Regions from separate parts of the Symbiobacterium terraclitae genome, predicted to be linked through region 3. Evidence: riboswitches for the same ligand, from Rfam matches in the RefSeq annotation. Region 3 holds a riboswitch; each other region holds the start of a gene.
What was found. A riboswitch is a leader RNA that binds a small molecule or an ion and turns the genes downstream of it on or off. The one in region 3 is predicted to bind S-adenosylmethionine.

Region 1: it holds a riboswitch for S-adenosylmethionine, as region 3 does, so the genes downstream of both, metK (methionine adenosyltransferase) here and J2Z79_RS17635 (methionine ABC transporter ATP-binding protein) in region 3, are expected to answer to the same signal.
Region 2: it holds a riboswitch for S-adenosylmethionine, as region 3 does, so the genes downstream of both, J2Z79_RS09940 (methylenetetrahydrofolate reductase) here and J2Z79_RS17635 (methionine ABC transporter ATP-binding protein) in region 3, are expected to answer to the same signal.

What each region holds. Positions count from the first base shown of each region.
Region 1 is NZ_JAGGLG010000035.1:33,350-42,827, reverse strand. Features, by position in the region: gene hpf (ribosome hibernation-promoting factor, HPF/YfiA family) at 1-507, opposite strand, end outside; gene J2Z79_RS15995 (flagellar assembly protein FliW) at 847-1,260, shown strand; gene csrA (carbon storage regulator CsrA) at 1,260-1,550, shown strand; gene J2Z79_RS15985 (ComFC family protein) at 1,538-2,326, opposite strand; gene J2Z79_RS15980 (glycosyltransferase family A protein) at 2,366-2,761, opposite strand; gene metK (methionine adenosyltransferase) at 3,056-4,252, opposite strand; SAM riboswitch class I at 4,353-4,462, opposite strand; gene fabZ (3-hydroxyacyl-ACP dehydratase FabZ) at 4,557-5,003, opposite strand; gene J2Z79_RS15965 (hypothetical protein) at 5,305-5,445, shown strand; gene J2Z79_RS15960 (DUF5680 domain-containing protein) at 6,135-6,605, shown strand; gene J2Z79_RS15955 (formate dehydrogenase subunit gamma) at 6,671-7,366, opposite strand; gene J2Z79_RS15950 (4Fe-4S dicluster domain-containing protein) at 7,347-8,066, opposite strand; gene J2Z79_RS15945 (molybdopterin dinucleotide binding domain-containing protein) at 8,063-9,004, opposite strand; gene J2Z79_RS15940 (molybdopterin-dependent oxidoreductase) at 9,131-9,478, opposite strand, start outside.
Region 2 is NZ_JAGGLG010000015.1:23,575-33,052, reverse strand. Features, by position in the region: gene J2Z79_RS09980 (O-antigen ligase family protein) at 1-388, shown strand, start outside; gene J2Z79_RS09975 (helix-turn-helix domain-containing protein) at 428-1,120, opposite strand; gene J2Z79_RS09970 (hypothetical protein) at 1,175-1,360, opposite strand; gene J2Z79_RS09965 (aldo/keto reductase family protein) at 1,531-2,496, shown strand; gene J2Z79_RS09960 (GTPase family protein) at 2,591-3,814, shown strand; gene J2Z79_RS09955 (response regulator transcription factor) at 3,951-4,646, shown strand; gene J2Z79_RS09950 (sensor histidine kinase) at 4,636-5,763, shown strand; gene J2Z79_RS09945 (M23 family metallopeptidase) at 6,443-7,003, shown strand; SAM riboswitch class I at 7,066-7,170, shown strand; gene J2Z79_RS09940 (methylenetetrahydrofolate reductase) at 7,268-8,170, shown strand; gene J2Z79_RS09935 (hypothetical protein) at 8,185-8,994, shown strand; gene J2Z79_RS09930 (homocysteine S-methyltransferase family protein) at 9,251-9,478, shown strand, end outside.
Region 3 is NZ_JAGGLG010000049.1:760-9,794, reverse strand. Features, by position in the region: gene J2Z79_RS17645 (MetQ/NlpA family ABC transporter substrate-binding protein) at 1-824, opposite strand, end outside; gene J2Z79_RS17640 (methionine ABC transporter permease) at 864-1,514, opposite strand; gene J2Z79_RS17635 (methionine ABC transporter ATP-binding protein) at 1,507-2,505, opposite strand; SAM riboswitch class I at 2,584-2,701, opposite strand; gene J2Z79_RS17630 (biotin synthase BioB) at 2,783-3,562, opposite strand; gene J2Z79_RS17625 (alpha/beta hydrolase) at 3,718-4,410, opposite strand; gene secG (preprotein translocase subunit SecG) at 4,479-4,712, opposite strand; gene eno (phosphopyruvate hydratase) at 4,893-6,179, opposite strand; gene gpmI (2,3-bisphosphoglycerate-independent phosphoglycerate mutase) at 6,186-7,739, opposite strand; gene trxA (thioredoxin) at 7,980-8,324, shown strand; gene trxA (thioredoxin) at 8,707-9,035, shown strand, end outside.

The DNA.
Region 1 (9,478 bases), on a different contig from region 3:
ACCGTAGTCGCCGTCGTGCCGGCGGTAGACCACGTTCACCTTTCCAGTATCGCTGTTGACGAACACGAAGAAGTCGTGCGAGAGCAGGTCCATCTGCAGGATCGCCTCGTCGACGGTGACGGGCTTGACCGGGAACCGCTTGGTCTTGACGACCTTGCCGTCCAGGTCGGCCGCGACGTCCTCGTCGGCCGCCGGCACCGCCTCGACCCCGGCGGAAGCCCCGCGGCGGCGGAGCCGGGAGCGGTACTTCTGCACCTGCTTCTCGAGCTTGTCAGCAACGAGGTCGATGGAGGCGTACATGTCACCCGTGGCCTCCTCGCCCCTCAGGATCAATCCGTTCAGATCCGCAGTAACCTCGATGATATGGCGCCCCCGCTCCACGTAGAGGTTGACCTGCGCCGAGATCGGGTGGTCCACGAACTTCTCGATCTTCCCAAGCTTCTTCTCGACGTACTCGCGAAGCGACCGGGTGATCTCGATGTTCTTGCCGCGTACCGCAACCTGCATAGCGCCAACTCCTCCCTTCTCGACAGGCCCTGCCGGACCTCCATCAGGGCTATGACTTTCTTCCCCTCCGGCATGCCGTTTCCCTGCCGCGGCGCTCCCGCTACCTAACATTATCCTGCATCCGCGGGGCCTTCATCCCCGCGCGGGCAGCGGCTTATGCACACCATGTGCCTATCCCGGCTGTGGATAATGGGGATAAGTCTGTTGATAATGGTTTCTACAAGGAGCGCGCGTGGGGATAACCATGTGGACCCAGGCAGGCGCGCCCGGCGCGGCCGCCGAAAAGAATAGGGGAACGGACCCGGCACAAACTGCAGCCAACCGGACGGAGGTCTCGGGATGGAGAAGGTATTCGAGTTTCCCGCGGGACTCTACGGATTCCCAGATATCAAGCGCTATGTCGTTGCGGACATCCCCGGCGGCGGCGACGTGTTCAAGCAGCTCCTGGCCGTGGACCACCCCGACGTGGGCTTCACGCTGGTCTACCCCTTCGCCCTCTTCCCCGATTACAACCCGGACATCCCGGAGGAGGAGCTGGAGGCGGTCGGCGCCCAGAACGCGGAGCAGGTGCTGCTCTACGCCATCGCCCAAGTGCCGGCGGAGTTCCGGGAGGCGACGGCCAACCTGCGCGCGCCGCTGCTCTTCAACCCCTTCACCCGCAAGGGCCGGCAGGTCATCCTGGCCGACGACCGGTACCGGACCCGCGAGCGCCTCTTCCCCAGCAAGTCCGCCCCCGCAGAGGAGGCCCCCTGATGCTCGTGCTCACCAGACGGCTGGACGAGTCCATCCTCATCGGCGACGACATCGAGATCAAGATCGTGCAGGTGCGGGGCACCGGCCCCCAGGCGGTGGTGCGGCTGGGCATCACGGCCCCCCGCTCGGTCACCGTGCTGCGCAAGGAGATCTACGACGAGGTGGTGGCCGCCAACCGGCAGTCGGCGCAGGGGGCCGCACTGCTCCCGGCCGAGCTGCTCCAAGCCCTCGCGCCGCATCCGCCTGGCAAGGGTGGCGCTGGCGATCGGGAGGAAGGTCAGAGATCATAGCCGGACCCGGCGAATCCGGCCCTGGCGGCGGGAATCGGCTTGTCCGACACCGCGAGCACGGCCAGGTTCACGCTCCTGGCCCCCGTGGCCCACAGCACCGCGGCCGCCGCGGCCGCCGTCGCACCGGTCGTCAGCACGTCGTCCACCAACAGGGCGTCCCTGCCCGCCCAGGCGGGGATCCGCCCCCTGCGCACGCCGAAGGCGCCGGCCAGGTTGCGCCATCGCTCCGCGCGGTCCCGCCGGGTCTGCTCACCGGTGCGCCGCAGCCGGACCAGATCGCCCTCCACAACGGGCGCGCCCAGCTGGGCGGCGAGCCCCGCGGCGATGCGCTCGGCCTGGTTGTAGCCCCGGTCCCGCTGCCTGCTGGGGTGCAGCGGGATCGGGATGATCACCTCGGGCGGCTCCTGCACCCGGGCCGCCAGGTAGCCGCCGAGGGCCACCCCCAGCGCCTGGCGCCCGCGAAACTTCACGTGGTGCACGGCCGTCCGCAGCACCCCCCGGTGCAGTCCCAGCGCCCAGACGCGGCCGAAGGGCGGCGGGTCCGCACACTCCGCGCAGAACCCGGTGCCACCCGCGATGGGGCGGCTGCAGTTGGCGCAGAGGCGCGCCTCCGGATCGAAGGGCATCGCGGCCCAGCAGGCGTCGCACACCGGCACCGTTTCGGCGATGGTCGCCAGCGGCGGCGGCGGTTCGGCCAGCGGCCCGTCGCAGGTCAGGCACGTGCTGCGGGGCGGCCAGAGGATGGACACCAGCCCCTCGATGATGGTGCGCAGCAATGCACTCACCCCCGGGCGAGCTTCGCCGCGGGGGTGTTGTTATCCTTCTTTTTCCAGCTCGCCGTTCAGGTCCACCACGACGACCCTGGTGGCCGATGCCGCCGCCGCTGCCCTGGCGACCGCCTCGCTGCGCGGCAGGTGGCCCAGCTCCAGCACCGGCGCCAGCCCGAGGCGGCGCGCCAGCCGGGACAGCATCGCCGCCGACTCGTCCCGCGAGCCCAGGTCCACCAGCACCAGCTCCGCGTCCACCTGTCGCGCCAGGCGGCTCAGCGCATCCTCCAGCCACTCCGCCTGGTCGCGCACCAGCACGACGTAGGCCACTCGCTCCTCCGCCAGGCGGATGCGGGCGAGCAGCCCCGCCACCCGTGCGACGGCGGCAACCGCACCGTATGCCGCCAGGGCCAGCAAGCCCCAGAAGAAGGCGCCCTCGCGCACCGCCTCTCCCTCCCGATCTGTAAGGTATGAGGGAGCGTGAGCAGGCGGTACCGCGCGGCGGCGGTCGCCGACGTGCGGCGCCGCCGCCGCGCGCACCAGGGACCCGGGCAGCGGCGCCAGCGAGCACGTCATCCGCGGTACCGTGTGCACGCCGGTGCCGCGGGAGAACGGCACCCAGGAGCGAGCAGTGCTGCAACGGGCCGCGAACGCCGGTGCCCCGGGGAACGGCGCCGACCAGCGCGAACGGCGGCAAAAAAGAAACACGCCGGCTTACCGGCGTGCTCTTCACTTGTGTTACAGCCCCGCCCGCTCCCGCAGCTCGGCGGCGCGATCGGTGCGCTCCCACGGCAGGTCGAGGTCGGGCCGGCCGAAGTGGCCGTAGGCGGCGGTCTGCCGGTAGATCGGCCGGCGCAGGTCCAGGTCGCGGATGATCGCGCCCGGGCGCAGGTCGAAGGTCTCCCGCACGATCTCGGCGATGCGCTCGTCGGGCAGCCGGCCGGTGCCGAAGGTCGTCACCAGGATGGAGACGGGCTGGGCCACGCCGATGGCGTAGGCCAGCTGGACCTCGCAGCGGCTGGCCAGGCCCGCGGCCACGATGTTCTTCGCCACCCAGCGGGCGGCGTAGGCGCCGGACCGGTCGACCTTCGTCGGGTCCTTGCCCGAGAAGGCGCCGCCGCCGTGGCGGGCGTAACCGCCGTAGGTGTCCACGATGATCTTCCGGCCGGTGAGCCCGGTGTCGCCCTGCGGGCCGCCCACCACGAACCGCCCGGTGGGGTTGATGAAATACCGGGTGCGGTCGTCCAGCAGCCTGCGATCGATCACCTCATGGATGACGTGCTCGATCACGTCCTTGCGGATCTGCTCCTGCGTGGTGTCCGGGTCGTGCTGGGTGGAGACGACGACGGTGTCGATCCGCGCCGGGCGGCCGTCGACGTACTCCACGGTCACCTGGGTCTTGCCGTCGGGCCGCAGGTAAGGCAGCGTGCCGTTCTTGCGCACCTGCGCCAGGCGGCGCGCCAGGCGGTGCGCCAGGCTGATCGGCATGGGCATCAGCTCCGGCGTCTCGTCGCAGGCGAAGCCGAACATCATGCCCTGGTCGCCGGCGCCGATCTCCAGCTCCTTCTCCGTCACCTGCCCCCGCACCTCGATCGCCACATCGACGCCCTGCGCGATGTCGGGCGACTGCGGGTCGATGGCGGTCATCACGCCGCAGGTCGAGCCGTCGAAGCCGTACTTGGCACGGGTGTACCCGATGTCGCGGACCACGTCGCGCACCAGGCCGGCAATGTCGACCCACGCGTCGGTGGTGATCTCGCCGGACACGATCACGAGGCCGGTCGTCAGCATGGTCTCGCACGCCACGCGGGCCCTGGGGTCGAGGGTCAGAAGGGCGTCAAGCACTGCGTCGGAAATCTGGTCCGCCATCTTGTCGGGGTGGCCCTCGGTGACGGACTCAGACGTGAAGAGATACCTCCCCTTCGGCTCAATCATGGTACTCCGCTACCTCCTCTAGCACGGCTCACGGCCGACGGCACTGGCACACATCAAAACCCTCTTCGAAACGAAGAGGGTTGAATGATGCTGCTCTTCCCTCTTATCTTCCGGGTCGTCCGCCCGGCTGGATTTGGCACCTCACCCGCTCCGCGCAGGCCGGTTGCCGAAGCTTCATTGGGCCAGTCCCTCCGCTTCTCTCGATAAGAGTATTCAGTTCTACATGCTCTGCCTAGAATACCACCCGTGGGTTATGGTGTCAAGCAAGGGCGATGCGCGCCAGAACCGGCGCCGCATTGCACCTCTATCCTGCCCCGTTGGCCAGCGAACCATCCACCAGCGCGAACTTCAGCGTGGCCTCCGCCTTCAGGTCGTCGCCCACGTACGCCTTCCCCTTGCCGACGCCGAGCCCCCGGCGCATGGCCACCAGCTCCACCTCGAGGCGGAGCTGGTCTCCGGGCACCACCGGACGGCGGAAGCGGGCGTCGTCGATGCCGGCAAACAGCGGCACCTTGCCCGCGTGCTCAGGCTGCGAGAGCACCGCCACGGCCCCGGCCTGCGCCATGGCCTCCAGGATCAGCACCCCCGGGAAGATGGGATTGCCCGGGTAGTGCCCCTGGAAGACGGGCTCGTTGGCCGACAGGTTCTTCACCGCCACCACGCGCTTTCCCGGCTCAAGCTCCAGCACCCGGTCGATCATCAGCATCGGGTACCTGTGCGGGATGATCTCCATGATCTGCCTGATATCCAGCGGGTACGCCCCCCCGATCCGTGGAATTCTTATGTTCAGTATTCCCCAGTTGCGCCGTCTCTCCTCTCACGGAAGGGTTGACTAACATGTAGGAGAGCGGTAGCATTACCCTACGGGGTATGGCTCAAGACAACCGGAGGTGTCATACAGGATGATCAAGGTCACCCCGGAAGCCGCCGCGGAGATCGCCCGGCGCCTGGAGGGCAAGCCGGAGAAGGTCGGCTTCCGCATCTACGTGCAGGGGTTCGGTTGAGGCGGTCCCAGCCTGGGCCTGGCTCTGGAAGAGCCAGCCGAGTCCGACGTGACGATCGTGAACGAGGGCATGCGCGTCTACCTGGAAGACCGCGTAGCGCGGTGGTTCGACGGGGCCGAGCTCGGCTTCCAGTCGGACCCATGGGGCGGGGAGTTCACCTTCCAACACCCCAACCTGGGAGGCTGCTAGGCACATACGGGGAGCGGGTCTCCGCTCTGCTCGCGGATGTACTGGGGGTCAAAGGCCCCCAGTACTTTCGTGCTGTGCGCAAGATCAATCCCGGGGGCGATGCCGCCCTCCGGTCCGCCTGCTATCATGGCGCCAGATCAGTCTGATGCTGTTCACCGTCGAAAAACGACATTTCACCGGTCTCTAGCGACATCTCGTCGGATCACGACTCCGGCCTCGCCGCTGCGTTGCGGCGTCCGCAGAGCGGGCCCGAGCCAAGCAGCCCAGCCCTGCACCTCGGCGCGCCCGACCGCGGCGATGGGGATGCCCGATGGATCCGCTGCGTGGTGGTGCCGGGCTGGATCGACGACCCGGCGGATGTGGAAGCCCTCGCCGTCCTCGTAAAGCGGGGAGGCCATGGGGATCTCGTACCAGCTGGAGGGCGTTGCGCCCCCGCCCGGCAGCACCATGGAGCGGATCCGGCGGCAGCTGACCGGCAGGGGGATCTCCGTAAGCTGAACGGGCGGCAGGTCGGATGCGTGGAACTGTGCGAGCGGTGACCGGGAGGCCTGGACCGCAGCAGGCGGTCCAGGCCGTCTTTCTGCGCGCCGGCACACCGCAGTCGAACACAGGTTGGCGTTGACCCGAACACGGGTTTGTGTCATACTGTCATCAGGTGTAACGACACGAGAACGCGAGGAGGGCACCTCATGAACCGGGACGCGGTGCTGACGAACCTCGAGTCCTTCGTGGTTCGGGCCAAGAGCCGTACATACGTGGGTTCCGGACCGAAGCTCCTCCCCTACCGCCTCGGCTCACAGGATCTGCAGTACGCCGAAGGCGACTGGGTGTATCACGACAGCTACTTCGGCAACAGCGATTTCGCCGGTCAGGAGGTCGTGTACTATCAGGGAACGCCGGTGTGGGTGCAGAACTACTTCGGCTACCTGATCCGCCCGGACAGGATCACCGCCGCGGAGGCCGGCGCCATGATCAAGGAGAGCCTGACGGCCATGTACCGGGAAGGGCGGTTCCTCGGCGGCTTTACCTACGCCTCCGGCGACCTCACCTACGTGGACACCAGCGAGGGCGACGTCTTCCGGTTCCAGGGGCAGGAGTGGATCCTGCGGGACGGCGAGCGGGTCTACACCCTGCGCTACCACGGCGGGCTCGTCCGCTGACCCGGCCCCACTGTCCCGCTGACGGCCGCAGCCCGGGCGGAATCCCTCCGCCCGGGCTGCGCCGTCTACTCGCCCGCGATCTCGTCGTACCACTTGCGGTAATGCTCCTTCGCCCACCGCGCTGGCACCCAGCCTGAGAGCATCCCCGAAAGCCCCTCGCGAAAGCCGGGGAGCAGCGTGGCCAGGTAGATGTGGCCGATCACCACGCAGCCCAGGAGCATCGCCGTGAGCGAGTGGACGGGGATCACCCACTGCATCAGGGACGCAGGCAGGTGCGTCTTGTACACCATCATCCACCCGGTGATCACCATCACGGGCCAGCCGAGGATCTGGAGGATGGAGTTCACCTTCTCACCGGCGTTGAACTTCCCCTGGGGCGGCATGTCGCCCTTCAGCCCGAACAGCTCCCGCAGGAAGCCGGGGAAGAACCTGAGGTCGTCCCGGTCGAAGCGGAACACCTCCCGGACCCACCGCGCGGTCGCCCGGCGGGCGGCGATGAGCAGGATCGGGATCGTCAGCACCGTGAACGGGATGGCCATCCACCGGTGCAGTTGGCCGAAGAAGCGCAGCCCGGCGGTTCCCAGCAGGCCACCGAAGCCCCGGACCACCAGGGCCATGCCGGTGAAGAGCAGGATCAGAAACGTGATGGCGTGGTTCCAGTGGGCCAGGCGCGATCCCAGGCTGAACCGGAGCACCCGGCCGTCCGGATTGCCCGCGCGGACCCCACCCTGTTCTTGCGCGCTAACCCTGGCCGTGCTCATGCTGCGCCCCCTCCTTTCGGCGGGACCTGAACGTGCTGACGGCGAGGCTGAGCAACACCGCCGCCAGCGTGGAGCCCATCAGGATCTGCCCGGCCGGCTGGATGATCGACTGCCAGGCGTAGGTGGCCGCCGATGGCTTGAAGTCCGCCGGCAGCGCCGCCCGGTCGATGTGCTCGGGCAGCCGGTAGTAGAAGCTGGTGCCTGCGATGTGGATCACGTCCGGCGCCGCGATCTTCTCGTGGATCGGGTCGGCGGGGTCGTCCAGGTCGCCTGCCATGCGGGCGCCGGTCAGGCAGGTCTGCTCGCAGGCCGGCCGCTCGCCCGCCGCAAGCCGGTCGAGGCAGAAGGAGCACTTCCGTACCACGTGCGCCGCCTCATCGAAGCTGCGGGCGTCGTACGGGCAGGCCGTCATGCAGTACTGGCAGCCGATGCAGTTCTCGTCATCGACCTTCACCGGTCCCTCGGCCGTCTTGTATGTGGCGCCGGTGGGGCAGACCGCCGCGCAGGGCGGCTCGTCGCAGTGCAGGCACTGGGTGGTGATGAAGCTGGACTTCACGTCGGGAAACGTGCCCACCAGCATCCGCTCCACCCGGGTGTAGCGCATGTCCCAGTCCAGCCGGTTCAGCGCCTGGCAGGCCACGGTGCAGGCCTCGCACCCGGCGCAGATGGAGAGGTCCACGAAATAGGCGTAGCGGGTCATGCCTTCTCACCCACCTTCCGCACCGTTACCGTGGCGTCGCCCTGGCCCAGGGCGGCCGAGACCGGCGTGACCATGAGCGGGTAGAACCAGCCGTCGGCCGCCCCCTTGCCGTAGGCCAGCCGCTGCTCGGGCGCCATCGTGCCGAAGCCGTGGCACATCCAGACGCAGTCGGGGCGGATGCCCTCGGTCACCCGGGCCCGGATGCGCTGTACCCCGTACTCGTTGGCCACCTCCACCAGGTCGCCGTCGGCGATGCCGCGGGCCGCGGCGGCCGTCGGGTGGATCCACAGGTCGTTCTCCGGCATGCGTGCGTGGAGCGCAGGCACGTTCTGCGTGTAGCCGTTGGTGTGCACGGCCATGTGGCCGTGCAGGAGGCGCAGCCGATCGCCCTCCGGCTGGGTCTTGGGCGGAACCCAGCTCACCACCTCGGTGCCGCCCGAGAGGGCGAACCCCTTGTGGACCAGCTCGGCCCTGCCCGAAGAGGTGGGCAGGACAGCATAGTCGGGCGGCGTGGCCGAGACCTTCATCACGCCCTTCTCCCTCAGGTGCTTGACCGTCCAGCCGGTGGGCTCCAGAAGGGCGTTGTTCCACTGCTCCATGGTGAAGTTGAAGTACTTGTCGTTGCCCACAACCTTCGCCAGGCCCTGCAGGATCTGCAGGCAGTCCCGGGTGTTGTACAGCGGCTCCACCACCGGCTGCCGGAGCGACACGGTGTCGCCCACCACCGAGATGGCGTCCATCCGCTCCAGGTAGTGGTGCTCGGGCAGCACGTAGTGCGCGAGCATCGCCGTCTCCGACATCTGCGTGTCGATGGCGACCACCAGCTCCAGCTTCTTCAGGGCCTCGATCCAGCGGCCCTGGTCACCCGAGGACTTCACCGGGTTGACCCGGTAGAAGATCGCCGCCTTCAGCTCGTACGGCTTCTTGGACTCCACCACCAGCGGGATCGCCTGGATCGAGCCCAGGCTCAGCGGGTACTTCGTGCCCGCACCGTCGAACCGGGCCGCGGTCGGCGCCGGGTACGGCGTCCATGCCCCTGCACCTGCAGGGGTACCGGTGGCCGCTCAGCCGCCGCCGCCGGAGTCAACCACGGCGCCCTCCGGGACGTCATCGATGGTTCCCTGCGCTACCTTGGGCGAGAGCTTCAGCCCGCCCTTTGCGCCCAGGTTGCCGAGCAGGGCGTTGACGATCGCCCCGGCCCGGGCGGCCTCGTAGCCGTTCCAGTACATGCCGTTGCCGCCGTGCCAGCCCGGGTCCACCACCGCCGCCGGCGCCGCAGCCGCCATCTCGCGGGCCAGCTGCCGCACCTTCTCGGCGGGGATGTCAGTGTGCTGCTCCTGCCATTCGGGCGTGTACTGCAGAATACCCTCCTTCAGCTGGTCGAAGCCGTTGGCGTGGGTATCAATCCACTC
Region 2 (9,478 bases), on a different contig from region 3:
CGAAGAGGGGCTGCGGGCCCTGGACCGGGCACGGGCCCTTGGGCCCCGGGAGCCCTGGTACGCGGCGCTGCAAGCGTCGGAACTGGGCCGGCAGGAGCGCTGGGAGGAGGCGTCAGCCGCCTGGGCCGACTACGTGCGGCTCTGGCCGTGGGAGACGGAGGCGTACGCGGCGGCGGTGACGGCCCACCTGGAGTACATCGGGCGGGCCCGGGCCGCGGGTGACGCGGCGGCGGCCGCCCGCCTGGCCGAGCGCGGCCTCGCGCTCCTGGACGCCCTCGAGCGGCAGAAGGCGCTGGAGCCCCCCGACTCGCCCCGGCGCGGCCTGGAGGCCGACCGTCCCCTGTTCGCCACGGCCCGGGAGCAGTTCGCCGCGGCGCTGGCCCGATGAGTCCCGACCTCCGCCGCAGCGCCGGCGTGGTGAATCCCGTTAACCGCCGCGCCGCCCGTTCTGGCTTCCGGCCGGCATCTCCCTGTGCTTCAGGATGAGCAGATCGATGGCCATCTCCAGCAGGTCCGGGCGCACACCGGCCTCCGCCGCCTTCTTGATCAGCCGCACGTACGCACCCAGCATCTCCGGGGGGATGGCGGCGGCCAGTTCGCCGCTGTCGCCGGACAGGAACCAGTGCAGGGGGATCGAGGTGACCTTCGCCAGCTGCTCGCCGAGGCGCCGGACCTCCTCGGGCGTGAACTGCCGGTCGTCGCATCCCTCCACCAGCCTCCGCAGGGATTCGGGCGACATCCCCAGCCTGGCGGCCAGCCTGTCCAGCGGGAACTCGGCGGGGTACTCGGCCATCAGGAACTGCAGGAGCATCCGGATCCGGGTCACCGGCGAGGCGAAGTAGAGCCGGTTTCGCTCCTCGGGCGGCAGGCGGCGCAGGGACGACTCGAAGTCGTGCTGGGGGTCCCGCCCGGTGAGCAGGTACTCCACGGTGACGCCATACCCCTCGGCGATCTTCCGAAGCGTGGAGTTCAGCGATGTCCCGAACTGTCCGGCCTCCAGGCGGCCGACCGTGGTATGGCTCACACCCGTCCGGGCCGCGGCCTGCCTGAGCGAGTCGCCGTGAGCGGCCCTGAGGGCGGCAATTCGCTTGCCGATGTGCTGACGGTTAAACTGGTTCATGCGCTCACTTCCTTCAGTCGGGCTCGCATTCCCTGAGGTGCCGGACCGCGGCGTTCAGGGCGTGACGGACGTCGGTGCGGCTGGGTCAGCCGTCGAGCCCCCGTCCTCGGCGTCACCCTCCAGTGCGATGCTGCGGAGCACCAGCAGCGCCTCACGCAGTTCCTGCCGATTGGCCACCTCGATCTGCCCGCGGTCCAGCGCGTCGAGGACCTGGTCAATGACAGAAACCAACCCGTGCATGGACAACCCCCCGTCAACGACCGATTCACCCTCCCACATTAGATCGAACAACTACAAAATGTCAATGAGGTCTGTGAATTTAGGTTGTAGGGCAGGTATGTCCTTCGGCCTGGGGGAATGTGGTATACTGCCGTTGGTGAGACGAGATCCTGTGAAAGGTGTGGTGAGCCATGGAATACCGTCGACTCGGACGGAGCGGCCTGAAGCTGAGCGAGATCTCCCTGGGAAGCTGGCTGACCTACGGCTCGCGCGTGGAGGCAGATGCCGCCAAGGCCTGCATCCGCAAGGCGTATGAGCTCGGCATCAACCACTTCGACTGCGCGGTGGTCTACGGCGCGCGGCCTCATCAGGCGGAGGAGGTGGTGGGCGAGGCGCTTCGGGAGTTTCCCCGCCACACCTACACCGTCACCTCCAAGGTGTTCTGGCAGGTGGGGCCGTCCACTTATGACCAGGGGCTGTCCCGCAAGCACCTGATCGAGCGGGTGGAGATGAGCCTCAAGGCGATGAAGCTCGACTATATCGACATATACTATGCGCACCGTTACGATCCCGCTACCGACCTGGAGGAGACCCTGCGGGCGTTCGACGACCTGGTGGCCCAGGGGAAGATCCTCTACTACGGCTTCTCCCAGTGGACGGCCGCCCAGTTCGAGAACGCCGCCGCCATCGTGGACAAGCGGAACCTGCGCCGCCCGGTGGCGAGCCAGCCCGTCTACAACATGCTGGACCGGTACATCGAGAAGGAGATCATGCCGATCTGCGAGCGCGAGGGCATCGGGCAGATCGTCTACTCGCCGCTGGCGCAGGGCGTGCTGACCGGCAAGTACAAGCCTGGCATGCCGCAGCCCGAGGGCAGCCGGGGCGCCGACCCCAAGTACGGCAAGTTCGTCCAGCGCTACCTGAGCGACGACGAGTTGCTGGAGCGCATCCAGCAGCTGCGCCCCATCGCCGAGCGCAACGGGCTCACCATGGCCCAGCTGGCCATCGCCTGGGTCCTGCGCCGGCCGGAGGTGACCTCGGCCCTGATCGGTGCCACCCGCCCCGAGCAGGTGGAGGAGAACGTGAAGGCCTCGGGGATGAAGCTCTCCGCCGAGGACCTGAAGGAGATCGACGAGATTCTGGGCCAGGCCGAGTAGCCTGGCCCCCTTCCTTTCGGGCGGGCAGGGAAATTCGCACTATGCAAGAACTATCCGGGATGACGCAGAGACCGCAGCAATGAGGAGGCCCCTGATGAAAGAGATCGACCGCACGCGACTGAAGGAGGTCGTGCAGTTCATCCGCAGCCACGTTCCCCAGGTGGTCCTGAGCCGCCTGGAGCCTGAACTGGCTGTGATCGAAAGCTATATCATCAACGCCCGGCCGGCCCGCATCGCCCTGGTGGGTCGGCGGGGATCGGGCAAGTCGAGCCTGGTCAACGCCATCTTCGGCGAGCCCCGGGCCGAGACCGGGGCGGTGCTGGCTACCACGCCGGCGGGCACCTGGTACCAGTACGAGGGGTCCGGCGGTGCGCTGGAGGTGCTGGACACCCGCGGGCTGGGCGAGGGCGGGAGGCCGGAGGGGGCGGAGGACGAGGAGGCGGTCGCCGCCAACCTGAAGGCGGTGCGCGACCGTTGCCCGGACGCGATCCTCTTCGTCATCAAGGCGGCCGACGTCGACGTGTGGATCCACGAGGACCTGGCGCAGGTCGCGGCGCTGCGCGACGCCATCGCGCGGCGGCACCGCACGAGGCCGCCGGTGATCGGCGTCCTGACGCAGGTCGACCTGCTGAGCCCGGCCGATGTGGCCACGCCCCCGTACGACGACCCGGAGAAGCAGGCCAACATCGCACTGGCCAAGGAGAAGCTGGCCGAGCGGATGGCGCTCTCGCTGGAGCAGCCGGTGCGGGTGTTCGCCACCTCTGCCTACATGCGCTACCGGGACGGCGAACTGGTCGTGGACCGCCGCTGGAACATCGACGAACTGGTCGCCTACCTGGTGGAGACTCTCCCCAACGAGGCGCAGCTCACCATGGGCCGGGTGGCGGGGGTCCGGTCGGCGCAGATGAAGATCGCGGGCGCGCTGATCCAGTCCACCGCATCGGCCGCCGCCGCCGTGGCTGCGACGCCGATCCCGCTGGCGGACATGCCGATCCTGACCGCGATGCAGGTGCTGATGGTCACCGGCATCGCCTACCTGGCGGGGCGACGGCTCTCCCGGGAGGGCGCCATGGAGTTTATCGGGGCGCTCGGCGTCAACGTGGGCGCCGGCTTCGCCCTGCGGGAGGTCGCCCGGGGCCTCTCCAAGTGGCTCGTCCCGGGCGGCGGCTCGCTGGTTTCCGCCGGCGTGGCCTACTGGGGCACGTACGGCCTCGGGCAGGCGGCCGTGGCGTACTACATCGAGAACCAGCCGATCGCCGCGGCCCGGAAGCTGCTGGAGCAGGGCCGGGAGAAGGCGAACAGCTTAAGGAAGCCGTAAGGTTTGGCGCAGGGTGGTCGTAAGATCCGTGCGTTACACTGGCGCGCGGCGGGACGCGCAGGAGGCCGGGATGCGGCCGCCCGGCCGGTGGGTACGCGGGATTGCTGTCGGTGGTTGAAGCGGGGTGTGAGGGCGAATGGCAGAGCCGCTGATTCTGGTGGTGGACGACGAGCAGGCGATCGCGGACCTGATCGAGATCCACCTGCTGAGCGAGGGCTATCGGGTGCGCAAGGCCGACAACGGCGCAGACGCACTGCGGATCGTGGCTGAGGAGCAGCCCGACCTGGTGATCCTGGACATCATGATGCCCGGGATGGACGGGCTGGAGGTCTGCCGCGCGATCCGGCGCGAGCGGAACGTGCCGATCCTCATGCTCAGCGCCAAGTCCGAGGACGTGGACAAGATCCTCGGCCTCAAGACCGGGGCCGACGACTACCTCACCAAGCCCTTCAACCCCCTGGAGCTGATGGCCCGGGTGAAGGCGCAGCTCCGCCGCTACCTGGCCCTGAACCCGGCGTCGGCCAGGCGCCCGGACGTGATCGCGGTCGGCGGCCTGCAGATCGACCGGGAGAGCCGCACGGTGACCAAGGACGGTCGGGAGGTGGCCCTGACGCCCACCGAGTACGACATCCTCCTGCTCCTGGCCAGCAATCCGGGCCGGGTCTTCAGCTCCGAGGAGATCTTCGAACGGGTGTGGAAGGAGCGCTACTTCCAGGCCAACAACACGGTGATGGTCCACATCCGCAGGCTGCGGGAGAAGGTGGAGGACGACCCCAGTCACCCCACGCTGATCAGGACCGTCTGGGGGGTCGGCTACAAGATTGAGAACTAGTGCCGGTCTGAGCCTGCGCTGGCGCCTCATCCTCACCTTTGCCGCCAGCGGTGCCCTGGCTGTCGCCTCGACCATGTTCCTGCTCGTCGCCGCCGCGACGCTGGCGAGTGTGCTCCCCCCGCTCGGCGCTCTGCTGAGCTTCCTCTCCGCGACGGTCGGCGCCTGGCCCGTCATGCTGCTCGTCTGCCTCGTGCTCTTCTTCGGCTGGTACATCCTGCTCAGCCAGCCGCTCATCCGCTACATCGAGGCGATGAGCCGGGCGATGGACGAGGTGGCCCGGGGCAACTTCGAGGTAACGCTGCCGCCCCGCGGCCTGGACGAGCTGGGGCTCCTGGGGCAGAACCTGGTCGCGATGAGCCGGCAGGTCAAGAGCTCGCTGGAGCGGGAGCGGCAGGCGACGCAGGCCCGGTATGAGCTGATCACCGCCGTCTCCCACGACCTGCGCACCCCGCTCACCTCCGTGCTCGGCTACCTCCAGCTGATCGACGAGGACAAGTACAGGGACGAGGTGGAGCTGCGCTACTACGTCGACATGGCGTACGAGAAGGCGCGGCAGCTGAAGCGGCTGATCGACCAGCTCTTCGAGTTCACCCGCACGAGCCACGGGGCACTGGTGCTCCGGCCTGTGCCCATCAACCCGGCCGAGCTGCTGGAGCAGGTGGCGGAGGAGTTCGTGCCCGCCCTGCGGCAGGCGGACATGGAGTACCGCCTCCGGCTGCCGGAGGCGCGCGTGACGATCCACGCCGACCCCGACCTGCTGGTCCGGGTGCTGGAGAACCTGATCTCCAATGCAATCCGCTACGGGCGCGAGGGGAAGCTGGTGGAACTGGAGCTGGACGTGGACCGGGCCGGCCGGTCGGTGCTGATCCGCGTGGCCAACCGGGGCAACCCGATCCCGGTGCACCAGTTGGAGCACATCTTCGAGAGCTTCTACCGGGGCGAGCGCTCCCGGTCGGGCAAGACCGGCGGCGCCGGCCTGGGGCTGGCCATCGTGAAGAACATCGTCACCCTGCACGGGGGATCGGTGCGGGCGATAAACGAGACGGATCGCACGGTGTTCGAGGTGCGTCTGCCGTTCGGTGCAGCGCCGGCGCGCTCCGACGTGCACGGTGCCTGATGGGCTGTCACCTTTCTGCCTGCGGCCCGCGGCGGCGGCCGTCCCGTCGTCCGCGACCCGTGATGGCGCCGCCCTGGCACCTGCGGCGAGGGGCCGGATGGGGGAGGAGAAGCCTCTGGAGCAAGAAGGGTGTGGGCGGAGGCTGTCGGACGGTTTTTTTTGTCCGCCACCGCCCGTGATGGCGTATCCACGGTGGCGACTGGCGCCAGGGACCCGGGGGTAGGACGGGCCAACTGGAGATCCCCCTATTTGCCTTCTGCAGGTGGTTTTCGGCCCGGTACCAGGGCGAAAAGGGCCCCTGAAGTGCTGATCAGGGGTGTTTTTCTGGGCGGATGATACTCCCGGGGGGTATCAAGGGCGGGGGATATGGGGAGAAATTCCCCACAATGCCCGGAAAATAGGGGGAGTTTTTCCCTATATTTAGGTGGGAACCGTTGCTGCATGCATGAGGTGCGACGCTGCCCGAGTGACGATGAGGAGATGGGGACTGCAAGGCGGTTGGAGGCGGAACCCGGGGTGCATCCTGCTGCGCCGGTGCGAGACCACCCCGACGGCGCAGCCCGCTTGGGCTCGGTACCCGACCTCGGTAAACCTTAAGGAACCCGTAAGCTTCAAGTGAGACAGCGTTAAGCTCCGCACGATATGGTAGGGGTATCAACTCGCATGGGAGATGCCCGCCATGTCGATTCGCAGACCTTTGCTTGTGACTCTCCTCATCCTCGCCATCTCTCTGGCCGCGTGGGGCAGCCGGCCGGTGGCCGCCGTGGACCCCGGCCAGGATGCGCGCGAGATCGGCCAATGGATCCGGGAGCGCCAGGACGCGGCGGCCCCGCCCCCGGAAGGCGAGCCGGCCTGGCCCGTACCGGACCACGCCGAGATCACGTCCGACTACGGGATCCGCCTGCACCCGGTGCTGAAGCGGCTGCGGCTGCACGCGGGGATCGACATCCGTGCGCCGGAGGGAGCGGCGGCTGTGGCCTGCCTCGACGGGAAGGTGATGGCGGTGGCCTCGCTGCCGGCGTACGGCCAGGTCGTCGTCATCGACCACGGGGGGCGGCTGGCCAGCGTCTACGCCCACCTGTCGGCGGTGGAGGTGCAGGAGGGGGACCTGGTGGCCCGCGGCGAACCCATCGGCCGCGTGGGCGCCACCGGGCAGGTGACCGGCGCACACCTGCACTTCGAGATCCGGGTGAACGGCGAACCGCAGGAACCTTTGGACCTTCTTGCCGCACTCTTGTGATAGGTCTTGTCCGTTCGCCCTGGTGTTGCTATACTGTCCTCTAATAAATGAATACCCTGCTCGGTTCATCGAGAGTGGCGGAGGGACTGGCCCGGTGAAGCCACGGCAACCTCTCCGATAGGAGAACGGTGCCAATTCCAGCGGACGTCTCGTCCGGGAGATGAAGCGTGCGCAGATGGCCGTCTGCGAACCCTTCGTTCTCGAAGGGTTCTTTGTGTATGTGGGCGAGCGGCTTGGGAGACGCAAGTGGGGGAGGCAGGGCACATGGCACGACTGATGCACCGGCTGCGGCAGGGCGCCTTCTGCGTGACGGTGGAGATCGACCCGCCCAGGGGGGCGAACGTGACGAAGACCCTCGAGCGGGTGCGCAGCTTCGCCGACCGGGTGGATGCGGTGAACGTGGCCGACTGCCCGATGGCCAACGTCCGGATGAGCCCCATCACCCTGGCGCATCTGCTGCAACGGGACGGTCAGGTGGAGGCGATCTTCCACCTCACCACCCGCGACCGCAACGTGATCGGGCTGCAGGCGGAACTGCTCGGGGCGGCGGGGCTGGGGGTCCGGAACATCCTGGCCCTGCGGGGGGACAACCCCGAACAGGGCGACCACCCCGGGGCGCGCGGGGTCTTCGAGGTGGATACCGTCGGGCTGATCCGGCTGGCCGCCGCGCTCAACCGGGGGAAGACGGCGTCCGGCGGCGACCTGGACCAGGCCACCGACTTCGCCATCGGCTGCGCCTGCAACCCGGCCGCGCCGGACCTGGAGGCCGAGGTCTCCCGGCTGGAGCAGAAGGTGGAGGCGGGGGCGCACTTCGCCCAGACCCAGCCGATCTACGACCCGCGCCAGCTCGAACGGTTCCAGGCGAAGCTGGCGGGGCGGGTGAAGATCCCGATCCTCTACGGCATCCTGCCGCTGAAGAGCTACGAGTTCGCCGTGCGGATGAACCGGGACGTGCCGGGCATTCACATCCCCCACTGGGCCGTCGACCGCATGCGGGGCCGGGGCGAGGAGGAGGGCCTGCGGCTCGTCGCCGAACTCCTTGCGGAGATCGGCCCGCACGTCCACGGCGTCCACATCTTCCCGATGAACAGCGCCAGGCGGGCGCTGGCGGTGCTCGACATCCTGGACGAGCTGGGGCTGCGCCAGGCCCGCCGGATCGGCGCGTAGGAGGCGCCGGACCGGTGAAGGGAGGCGTCGCGACATCCATGCTCTCCCACGCGATCCTGAGGCCGCGGGCAGCCGAACTGGCCGCTCCCCTCCCCGAGGTGATGCGCCTGCTCCGCTACCAAGAGGGGCGCACCAGGGTCACGGCGCGCGACCTCGCCCTGCTGGCGCGCGGCATCGCCCTGGCCCGGGAGGCCGCCGCTCCCGCCGTCAGCCTGGCCTACTGCGCCGTGGCGGTGGAGGGTGACCGCGTCCGCACCGGGGTGCCGGGCATCGGCTGGCGCTCGCGGAGCCTGGCGCGCCTCCTGGCGGGAGCCGACGCCGTCACGCTGGTGGCGGCCACGCTCGGCCCCGGGGTGGAGGAGCTGACGGCGCAGCTCTTCGCCCGTGAGGAGTACGCCCTCGCCACGGTCGTGGACGCCGCCGGGTCGGCGCTGGTGAAGGGTCTGGCCGAATGGGTGCGGGCGAGGCTGTACAGAGAAACGGCGGGTGTCGACCCATCCGGGCACGCCCGCTCGGTGGATCCGGGGGTTTCTGGGCCCGATGCCGGGGCTGCCCCGGGGATCACCGGCGGTGCCCGGCTCACCCCGCTGTACGGCCCCGGATACGGGGACTGGCCGATCGAGGAGCAGGGCCCGCTGGTGGTGCTGGCCGGCGGGCCGGCGATCGGCCTCACCTGTACCCCCACCAGCTATCTCGTGCCCCAGAAGTCCCTGGTGGGGCTGATCGGCTGGCTCCCCCACGGAGGCCGGGACTTGCCGGCGGCGGGATGCACCCGGTGCACGCTGGCGGACTGCGCGTACCGGGTGACCGCCGCGCAGCGCTGACGGCCCCGGCGCCGAGCCCGTGGCGACAGCTGCCTACCGCCCCGGCGCCGAGCCCGTGGCGACAGCTGTCCACCGCCCCGGCGCCGAGCCCCTGGCGACATCTGTCTGCCGCCCCAGTGCCCGGCCGTTAGCGGCACCTGCCGGCCGCCCCGGCGCCGGTCCGCTGGTAGCAACCGCCCGCCGATCCGGCGTCGAGCCGCAGGCAGGGTACTCACCGTGCCCGCGCGCCGAGCGATGCAGAGGAGGACATGATGCGATGAGGCTGGACGATCTCCTGGGCCGTGCGGTCCTGGTCTTTGACGGTGCGATGGGCACGATGCTCCAGGCCCGGGGACTGCCCGCCGGCGCCTGCCCGGACCTCTGGAACCTGGAGAGGCCCGACGCGGTGGTGGCCGTCCACCGGGAGTACGTGGCGGCCGGGGCGCAGATCATCGAGACCAACACCTTCGGCGCCACCCCGGCGAGGCTCGCCCACTACGGCCTC
Region 3 (9,035 bases):
CAAAACGCAGGGATCACTGCACCGTCATACGTCTCGTTGATGAACTTCGCCACGGCCTCGGACCGGAGCAGGCTCATGAGCTTCTGGATCTCAGGCCGGTTTTCGTCGCCCTTGCGGACGGCCACGATGTTGGCGAAGGGGTTATCCTCTGCCGACTCCCGGGCCAGGACGTTGGCCTTCACCCCGAGGTTCTTCGCCGCATCCAGGTAGTAGTTCGTGTTGATCACCGCTGCGTCCACGTCCTCGAGGCTGCGCGGGAGGTACTCGGCCTGCAGCATCTCGATGTCCAGCTTCTTGGGGTTGTCGACGATGTCGTTGGGCGTCGCCTTGACCCCGACCCCCTCCTTCAGGGTGATCAGGCCCTGGTCGGCGAGCAGCTTGAGCGCACGCCCGGCGTTGGTGGGGTCGTCGGGAATGGAGACCGTGGCGCCGTCAGCCAGCTGGTCGATGCTGCTCAGCTTCGACGAGTAGAAGCCCAGCGGCTCCAGGTGGACGGGCCCCACCGAGACCAGGTCCAGCTTCCGCTCCTCGGCGAAGTTGGTCAGGTAGGGCAGGTGCTGGAAGTAGTTCGCATCCAGGTCTCCCTCGGCCAGGGCGATGTTCGGCTGCACGTAGTCGGTGAACTCCACGATCTCCAGCTTGATCCCCTCGGCCGCAGCCGCCTCCTGGATCGACTTCAGGATCTCCGCGTGGGGGGTCACCGACGCGCCCACCTTGAGGGTGACCTGCTCCGCCTTCCCGGCCGACTGCTTGGCGCCGCCGCATCCCGCCAGGATGCCCAGCGAGAGGACCGAAACCAGTAGGATACCCGCGATACGCTTCATCTGGCGCTCATCCTCCCCAGTCTGTGTGCAGACCGCTTTCTATTTATGCGTAAACCTGTTGGCCAGGCTATCGCCGATCCACTGCATCACCTGAACCATGACGACCAGCACCACGAGGCTCACGTACATCACGTCGAGCTGGTACCGGTTGTATCCCCACTTGACGGCGACGTCGCCCAGGCCTCCGCCGCCGATCGCACCGGCCATGGCCGAGTAGCCCACCAGGTTGACCAGCATCAGCGCCGTGCCCCGGACCAACGAGGGCAGCGCCTCGGGCAGAAGCACCTTGGTGACGACCTGCCAGTTAGAGGAGCCCATCGCCAGGGCGGCCTCGATCAGGCCGGAACCGACCTCGTGCAGGGCCTGCTCCACCACCCGGGCCATGAAGGGGACGGCCGCGACCACCAGCGGCACGATGGCGGCCGTGGTGCCGATGGAACGGCCGATGAGCAGCCGGGTGAGGGGCGAGACCGCCACCATCAGGATCACGAAGGGCGTGGAGCGCCCGATGTTGACCAGCACGCCCAGCGTGCGGTTGAGCAGGGGCGCCTCCCAGATGCCGCCCCGGTCCGTGATCACCAGCAGCACGCCGAGGGGCAGGCCGAACAGCAGCGTGAAGGCCGCGGCGACCCCGGTCATGTACAGCGTCTCGATCGTCGCCGTCAGGATCATCGACCAAAGGTCAACCACGCTCGATCACCTCCGGCGAAACGCCGCGCCGGGCCAGGTACTCCAGCGCCGCCTGGATGTCGTCGGGCCGGCCGGTGAACTCCACCAGCAGGCGGCCCACCGTCGTGCCCGCAATCCGCTCCACCGCACCCTGCACGATGTTCGCGTCCACCTGGAACTGGCGCACCACCGAGCTGATCAGCGGCTCGTCGGCCGAGTCGCCCACGAAGAAGAGCGCCGCCAGCACGCCCCCGGGGTGCAGATGGAACGCGGTGTCGCGGAACGGCTCGTAGAACAGCTGCCGGAGCCGGGAGCCGGGGCGGCCGATCAGCTCCAGCACCCCGCCCTGCTCCACCAGGCGGCCGCCCTCCAGGATGGCCACGGAGTCGCACACCTGCTTCACGACCTCCATCTGGTGGGTGATCAGCAGGATCGTCAGCCCGAGCTTCCGGTTGATCTCCCGCAGGAGGGCGAGCACCGACCGCGTGGTGTCGGGGTCCAGCGCCGAGGTGGCTTCGTCCGAGAGCAGGAGCTTCGGCCCGGGGGCCAGCGCCCGGGCGATGCCCACGCGCTGCTTCTGCCCGCCGGAGAGCTGCGCCGGATAGGCATGGGCCTTGTCCGACAGCCCTACCAGCTCCAGCAGTTCCGCCACCCGGCTCGCGATGCGGCTCCTGTCCCAGCCCGCTACCTCCAGCGGGTAGGCGACGTTGCCCGCCACCGTGCGGGAGTCGAAGAGGTTGAACTGCTGGAAGATCATCCCCATCTCCTGGCGTGCCGCCCGGAGCTCGGCGGGCGAGAGCCGGGTGATCTCCCGCCCGTCAACCCACACCTCCCCAGACGTGGGGCGTTCCAGCAGGTTGACGCAGCGAATCAGGGTCGATTTTCCCGCACCGCTCTGGCCGAGGATCCCGAAAATCTGCCCCCTGGGCACGTGCAGGCTGACGTTCCGCAGGGCCTCGGTCTCCTGGCCGTTCTGTCGGAAGACCTTCGTGAGGGCCTTCAGTTCGATCACCCAGGTATCACCCCGTTCGCGGCAATAGAAAAGTGCGCCCCAAAAAAGAGGCGCACAGAAAAATCAACTTCCGGCTGCCTCTCATCTTCGGGAAGGCAAGCGCCTTCCACCAGGAATTGGCACCGCTGCACGCCTGGGAACGTGCCGGTTGCCGTGGCTTCATCGGGCCAGTCCCTCTGCCTACTCTGGATAAGAGTCAACGCTATGCAGTTGTGTTGAGCCCTACATTACCACGATCTCAAGCACCCGTCAACAGCGAATCGCTGTCCCTTTCAGGTCAACCGCTGGTCACCAGCGTCAGCAGGCGCGTCCTCGGACCGGTGCCCTCCAGGCGGGTGGTCGCCAGGATGTTGGCCCCGCACGTGAGGGAACGGGCCTGCTGGACCGGGTCGTCGGTGGCGACCCACAGGTCGGCATCGGGCAGGCACAGACGGGCAATGGCCAGCACCCGGAGCACGTCGGCCTCCTCGGAGACGGAACGGAGTACAACCCCGGACACGCCCGAGTTGCGCAGCACCTCCAGGTCGTCCGCGACGTCCTCGCTGGTCTGGCCCGGAACGCCGACGCAGATCCCGCCGGCGACGCGGTAGTTCAGCCCCCGCAGCCAGAGGCAGCGGGTGAGCCGCTCCGCCGGCGAGTGGCCGGGGTGCAGCCGCGCGTACAGGTGCGGATTGCAGCAATCGTGGGGCAGGAGGTACTCCTCGGCCCCCGCCTGGCGCCACAGGGCATAGGCGTCGTAGGGGCGCTCGCCCATGCAGAGCGAGACCCACATCCCGGTCTGCGTGCGGATCTCCCGGACGAGGACCGCGACCTCCTCCACCGCGTCGTAGTCGGCTGACGCGCAGAGCAGTACGGACTCGCTCCCGTGCTGTGCGGCGTGGACGGCCTCCTCCAGCGCACGCTCCCATCCACCAACGGTCTGCAGATCGATCAGGGCGCGCAGGGACGGCTGGTCGCCCTTCATCTGCCGGCAGATGCGCCCGGCCACCTCCAGCAGGCTCTGGTACTCGCGCTCGTCGGCGCGCAGCATCAGGAGCACCTCTCGCCGGCTAGGCATCCGCCCCGCCTCGGCCCGTCGCAGGACTGGTCCGATCACCGGAGATCACCTGCCTATGTGACAGTCTTCACAAATACAGTACCCGAATGTCAGACAATAGGGTATTCAGGGAAAGACCCATTTAGCCATAGTGCTTTTGGCGCATGGCGCGCCAACTAAGGTCTGCACCCGATTGCACGCACCGTGATCCAGTCTGCAACCTGCGCGGCGACCTCGTCCCGGCCGCGCTCCAGCCCGACGAAGTGCCCCCTCCCCTCCAGGAGGCACAGGCGGGCCGTTCCTGACACATGCCGCACCAGGTACGCCCCGCTGTCGGGCGCGATCCACCGGTCGCGGTCGCCCTGCATCGCCAGCACGGGAGCCCGGACGTGTACCAGCTCGCGGCGGACCAGGCGGGCCAGGCGCACCAGCGACCGGAGGGCGGTGGGCGGCGGCCCTCCCCGCATGTACCGGGCGAGGCGGCCGCTGAGAGCATGGGGATCGTCCAGCAGGACCGGCGCTGCCAGGGCACAGACCGAGCCGACGTCCCGGCGTGCGGCCAAGTGGAGCGCGATCAGCGCGCCCATCGAGAAGCCCAGCAGGTGAAGCTGGGTACAGCTGCCCGCCAGTTCCTGGAGGGCCTCCTCCGCACCGCGGATCCAGTGGCGGAACCTGGTCTCCGCAAGGGCGGGCCCGGTGGCGCCGTGCCCCGGCAGCAGCGGCGCGGACACCGTGAGCCCCCGGGCGGCCAGGGCGGTGAGGATGGGGCCGATCTCGGCCGGCGAACCACCGAAGCCGTGGAGCGCGAGGCAGCCCACCGGGCCGCCGCGCACGAAGACGGGATCGCTGCTGCGGGCTGCGATGGCCATGGCGTTCCCCCCGCAATGCAGAAGGCCGGGCACGCGCGCCCGGCCGTTCTTACGCTACGTATTGCCAGCTAGCCCCGGGACTCCAGGAAGAGCATCAGAACAGACGTCAGGACGAACAGCGTGGCGAAGGCCATGCTGAAGCGGTTGAGGATCTCGTCCAGGCCCTTCTTCTTCCCGAAGATCTGCTCACCCGCGCCGGCGATGGAGCCGGACAGGCCCGCACTCTTGCCGGACTGCATGAGCACCGTCGAGATGAGGCCGAGCGCAAACAGGGTATGAAGTACCAGCACGAATGTCGTCATCCCTTCACCCCCTCATACTGGCCCTGATAGCTTGTCAATTGTACCACATCATGGACCGACGCACAATCGCGAACCGGGGCCGCCAAACCTCGACAAGGTTCGCGACCCCGGTCTGCGCAGATGGTGTTGGAGGCCGGCGGCCAGTCCCTGATCGCGCTGAGGACGAGCCTGGCCGGCAACCTACTTCCGGCCCTTGATGACCGACGTCCCGGCGAAGATGGCGGCGTCGCCCAGCTCCTCCTCGATGCGGAGCAGCTGGTTGTACTTCGCCACGCGGTCGGTGCGGGACGGGGCGCCGGTCTTGATCTGCCCGCAGTTCAGGGCCACGGCCAGGTCGGCGATGGTCGTGTCCTCGGTCTCGCCCGAGCGGTGCGACATCACGGAGGTGTAACCGGCCCGGTGCGCCATCGCAACGGCCTCGAGGGTCTCGGTGAGCGAGCCGATCTGGTTGACCTTGACCAGGATCGAGTTCGCGGCCTTCATCTCGATGCCCCGCGCGAGGCGCTGGGTGTTGGTGACGAAGAAGTCGTCGCCCACCAGCTGCACCCGGTCGCCGATCCGGCGGGTCAGCTCGACCCACGCCTCCCACTCGTCCTCGGCCACGCCGTCCTCGATGGAGACGATGGGGTACTGGCGGGTCCAGCTGTCCCACAGGTCGATCAGCTGCTCGGTGGTGAGAACCTTGTTGCCCTCGCCGGCCAGCACGTACTTGCCGTCCTTGAAGAACTCCGACGAGGCGACGTCCATGCAGAGGAAGACGTCCTGCCCGGGCTTGTAGCCGGCCTTCTCGATGGCCTCGAGGATGACGGTGATGGCCTCCTCGTTGGACTTCAGGTCGGGGGCGAAGCCGCCCTCGTCGCCGACGGCGGTGTTGTAGCCCTTGCCCTTCAGGACCGAGCGCAGGGAGTGGAAGACCTCGGCGCCCATCCGCAGCGATTCGGCGAACGAGGGCGCGCCGGCGGGGAAGATCATGAACTCCTGCATGTCCACGTTGTTGTCCGCGTGCTTGCCGCCGTTGATGATGTTCATCATCGGCACGGGCAGGGTGCGGGCGGTCAGCCCGCCCACGTGGCGGTAGAGCGGAATGCCGAGGGCCTTGGACGCGGCGCGGGCGGCGGCCAGCGAGACGCCCAGGATGGCGTTGGCGCCGAGCTTCCCCTTGTTGGGGGTGCCGTCCAGCCTGATCATCGTCTGGTCCAGCTCAACCTGGTCAGTGGCGTCAAGGCCGATCACGGCCTCGGCGATCACCTCGTTGACGTTCCGGACGGCGTTCAGCACGCCCTTGCCCAGGTAGCGCCCCTTGTCGCCGTCGCGCAGCTCGACCGCCTCGAACTGGCCGGTGGAGGCGCCCGAGGGCACGATCGCCCGGCCGGTGATGCCGTTGGAGAGGATCACCTCCACCTCGACGGTGGGGTTGCCGCGGGAATCCAGGACCTCACGCGCGTGCACGTTCAGGATCGTCGTCATTCCAGATCAGGCTCCTTCCGCGTTAGTCACCAACAGGGAATCCGCGTCCATCTGGGGTGGCTTGGGCAGGCCGATGATCTCGAGCAGCGTCGGCGCGATGTTGGCCAGAACGCCGGGCTTCAGCCTGGCGCCGATGCGCTGATCGTCCACGAGCAGGCAGGGAACAGGGTTCAGGGTGTGGTTGGTGTGCGGCGCACCGGTCTCGTAGTCGACCATCTGGTCGCAGTTGCCGTGGTCGGCGAGGATGATGGCCGCACCGCCCTTGGCGAGCAGGGCGTCCACCACCTGGCCCAGGCACTCGTCCACCGCCTCCACCGCCTTCACCGCCGCCTCCAGGACGCCGGTGTGGCCCACCATGTCGGGGTTGGCGAAGTTGAGCACGATGAAGTCCGTGCGGTCCTGCTCGATCCACTTCACCGCCTCGCGGGCGACCTCGTAGGCCGACATCTCCGGCTTCAGGTCGTAGGTGGCCACCTTCGGGGAGGGAATCAGTACCCGCTCCTCCCCGGGGAAGACCCGCTCCTCGCCGCCGTTGAAGAAGTACGTGACGTGCGGATACTTCTCGGTCTCGGCGATGCGCAGCTGCCGCAGGCCGGCCTCGGCGACCACCTGGCCCATCGGCACGTCGACGAACTGCGGGCCGAAGGCCACGGGGATATCGGTGAAGGTCTGGTCGTACTGCGTCATGGTGACCAGCGTGACCGGCCGGAACCCCTCGGGCCGCTTGAAGCCGTCGAAGGCGGTCTCGTGCAGGGCCCGCACCAGCTGCCGGGCCCGGTCGGGCCGGAAGTTGAAGAAGATCACGCCGTCGTCGGGCCCCATGCGGCCGTCCACCCCGTCGATCACCGTGGGCAGCACGAACTCGTCGGTCTCGCCCCGCGCGTACGCCTTCGCGATGGCGTCGGCGGAGGACGCCGCCCGTTCTCCCTCGCCCTGCGTGATCGCCAGGAAGGCCTTCTCGGTGCGCTGCCACCGCTTATCCCGGTCCATGGCGTAGTAGCGGCCCGAGATGGTGGCGATCTGCCCCAGGCCGACCTCCTTCAGCTTGGCCTCCACCTGCTCCAGATAGGGCAGGGCCGACTGGGGCGGCACGTCGCGCCCGTCCAGGAAGGCGTGGATGTACAGCCGCTGCACGTTCTCCCGGCGGGCCAGATCGATGAGGGCCATCAGGTGGTCGATGTGGCTGTGCACGCCGCCGTCAGAGACGAGCCCCATGAGGTGAAGGGCTGCGCCGGGCTTGCGGGCGCGGTCCAGCGCGACCTGCCAGGCGGGCAGCGTGTAGAACGATCCGTCGTCGATGCTGCGCCGGATGCGGACAAGGGTCTGGTAGACGATGCGCCCTGCCCCGAGGTTCAGGTGGCCGACGTTGGAGTCACCCATCTGCCCGGGAAGGAGACCCACCGCCTCGCCCGATGCCGTCAGGGTCGTGTGGGGATACCGGGCCATCAGCCGGTCGAAGTTGGGATGCCGGGCGATCGCCACTGCGTTGGCCCGGGAATCAGCGTTCAGCCCCCACCCGTCCAACACGATCAACGCTACGGGTCTGCGATAGGCGGACAAGGTACGGGTCACCTCCTGCGTTCCTCTTAAAAGTCTGCGCGCGACTCCTACCGCATATCGCAGGACTTTTGCAAAGCCATTTTACCAAAGTGGGGTTCACCATTGGAAGGGCTTTCCCCTGTTTCTTTTCGTCCCAGTTTGCGGTTTGCGCGAAAGGGGCCGTATCCGCGCGCAAACTAGGTGCGTCCTAAGCGCGAGCGAATACCCCGTGGGGTACCTACGAGCAGGAGGGACCGCTGTATGGCGCAGTATACCGTTCCGATTACCGATGACACGTTCGAGGCCGAGGTGCTGCAGTCCGATCTGCCGGTGCTGGTTGACTTCTGGGCACCGTGGTGCGGCCCCTGCCGGATGATCGGCCCCGTGCTGGAGGACTACGCGCGCGACAACGGCCACCGCATCAAGATCGCCAAGCTCAACGTGGACGAGGAGCAGCGGTGGGCCGGCCAGTTCGGGGTGATGTCGATCCCGACGATGATCCTCTTCCACAAGGGCAAGCCGGTGGGGCAGCTGGTGGGCTTCCGACCCAAGCACGAGATGTACGAGATCCTTGACAAGGCGCTGGAGCAGCTGCAGTCCGCCTGATCGGGACGTCACAGCCGGCGGAGGGGAAGAATCCCCCTCCGCCGGCGTCATCGCCATCGTCGCCTTCTGGTCCGGCCCCGGTCGGCGGTCGCGCGGCCAGGCGGGCGCGGACGTGGGCAACGCGCTCGAGACGCTCAACGCCGCACTGGGGGGCGGAGAGCACAGAGGACCGGGCACCCGTGCCCGGTCCTTCTGCATTGGCCCGCTGGAACTGCCCCATCACCTGTACCAACGGCAGCGGTGGGCGCTTCGGCTCCTCCATCGACCCTCATTTCGTTCTTACAGCGGTTTTTTCAACAAGGATGAAACGACATGCAAAGCGAGGTCGTCCCTTAACACGGATACCCTGTTAGGGTACCTGAAGGACAGGAGGGACCGCTTGATGGAGCAGTATACGGTTGCGATCACTGATGCCACGTTCGAGGAGGAGGTGCTGCAGTCCGATCTTCCCGTTCTGGTCGACTTCTGGGCTCCCTGGTGCCCTTCCTGCCAGGCACTCAACCCCGTGCTCGAGGACTACGCGCGCGACAACGGCCACCGGGTCAAGGTCGCCAAGCTGAACGTGGATGAGGGCCAGGAGTGGGCACGCCGGCTCGGCGTGACGTCGATCCCTACCATGGTCCTCTTCCACAGGGGCGAGAAGGTCGACCAGATCCTGGGCTTCGAGTCGAAGCCCGAGACATACCGGATCCTGGACAGCGCCCTGCAGCA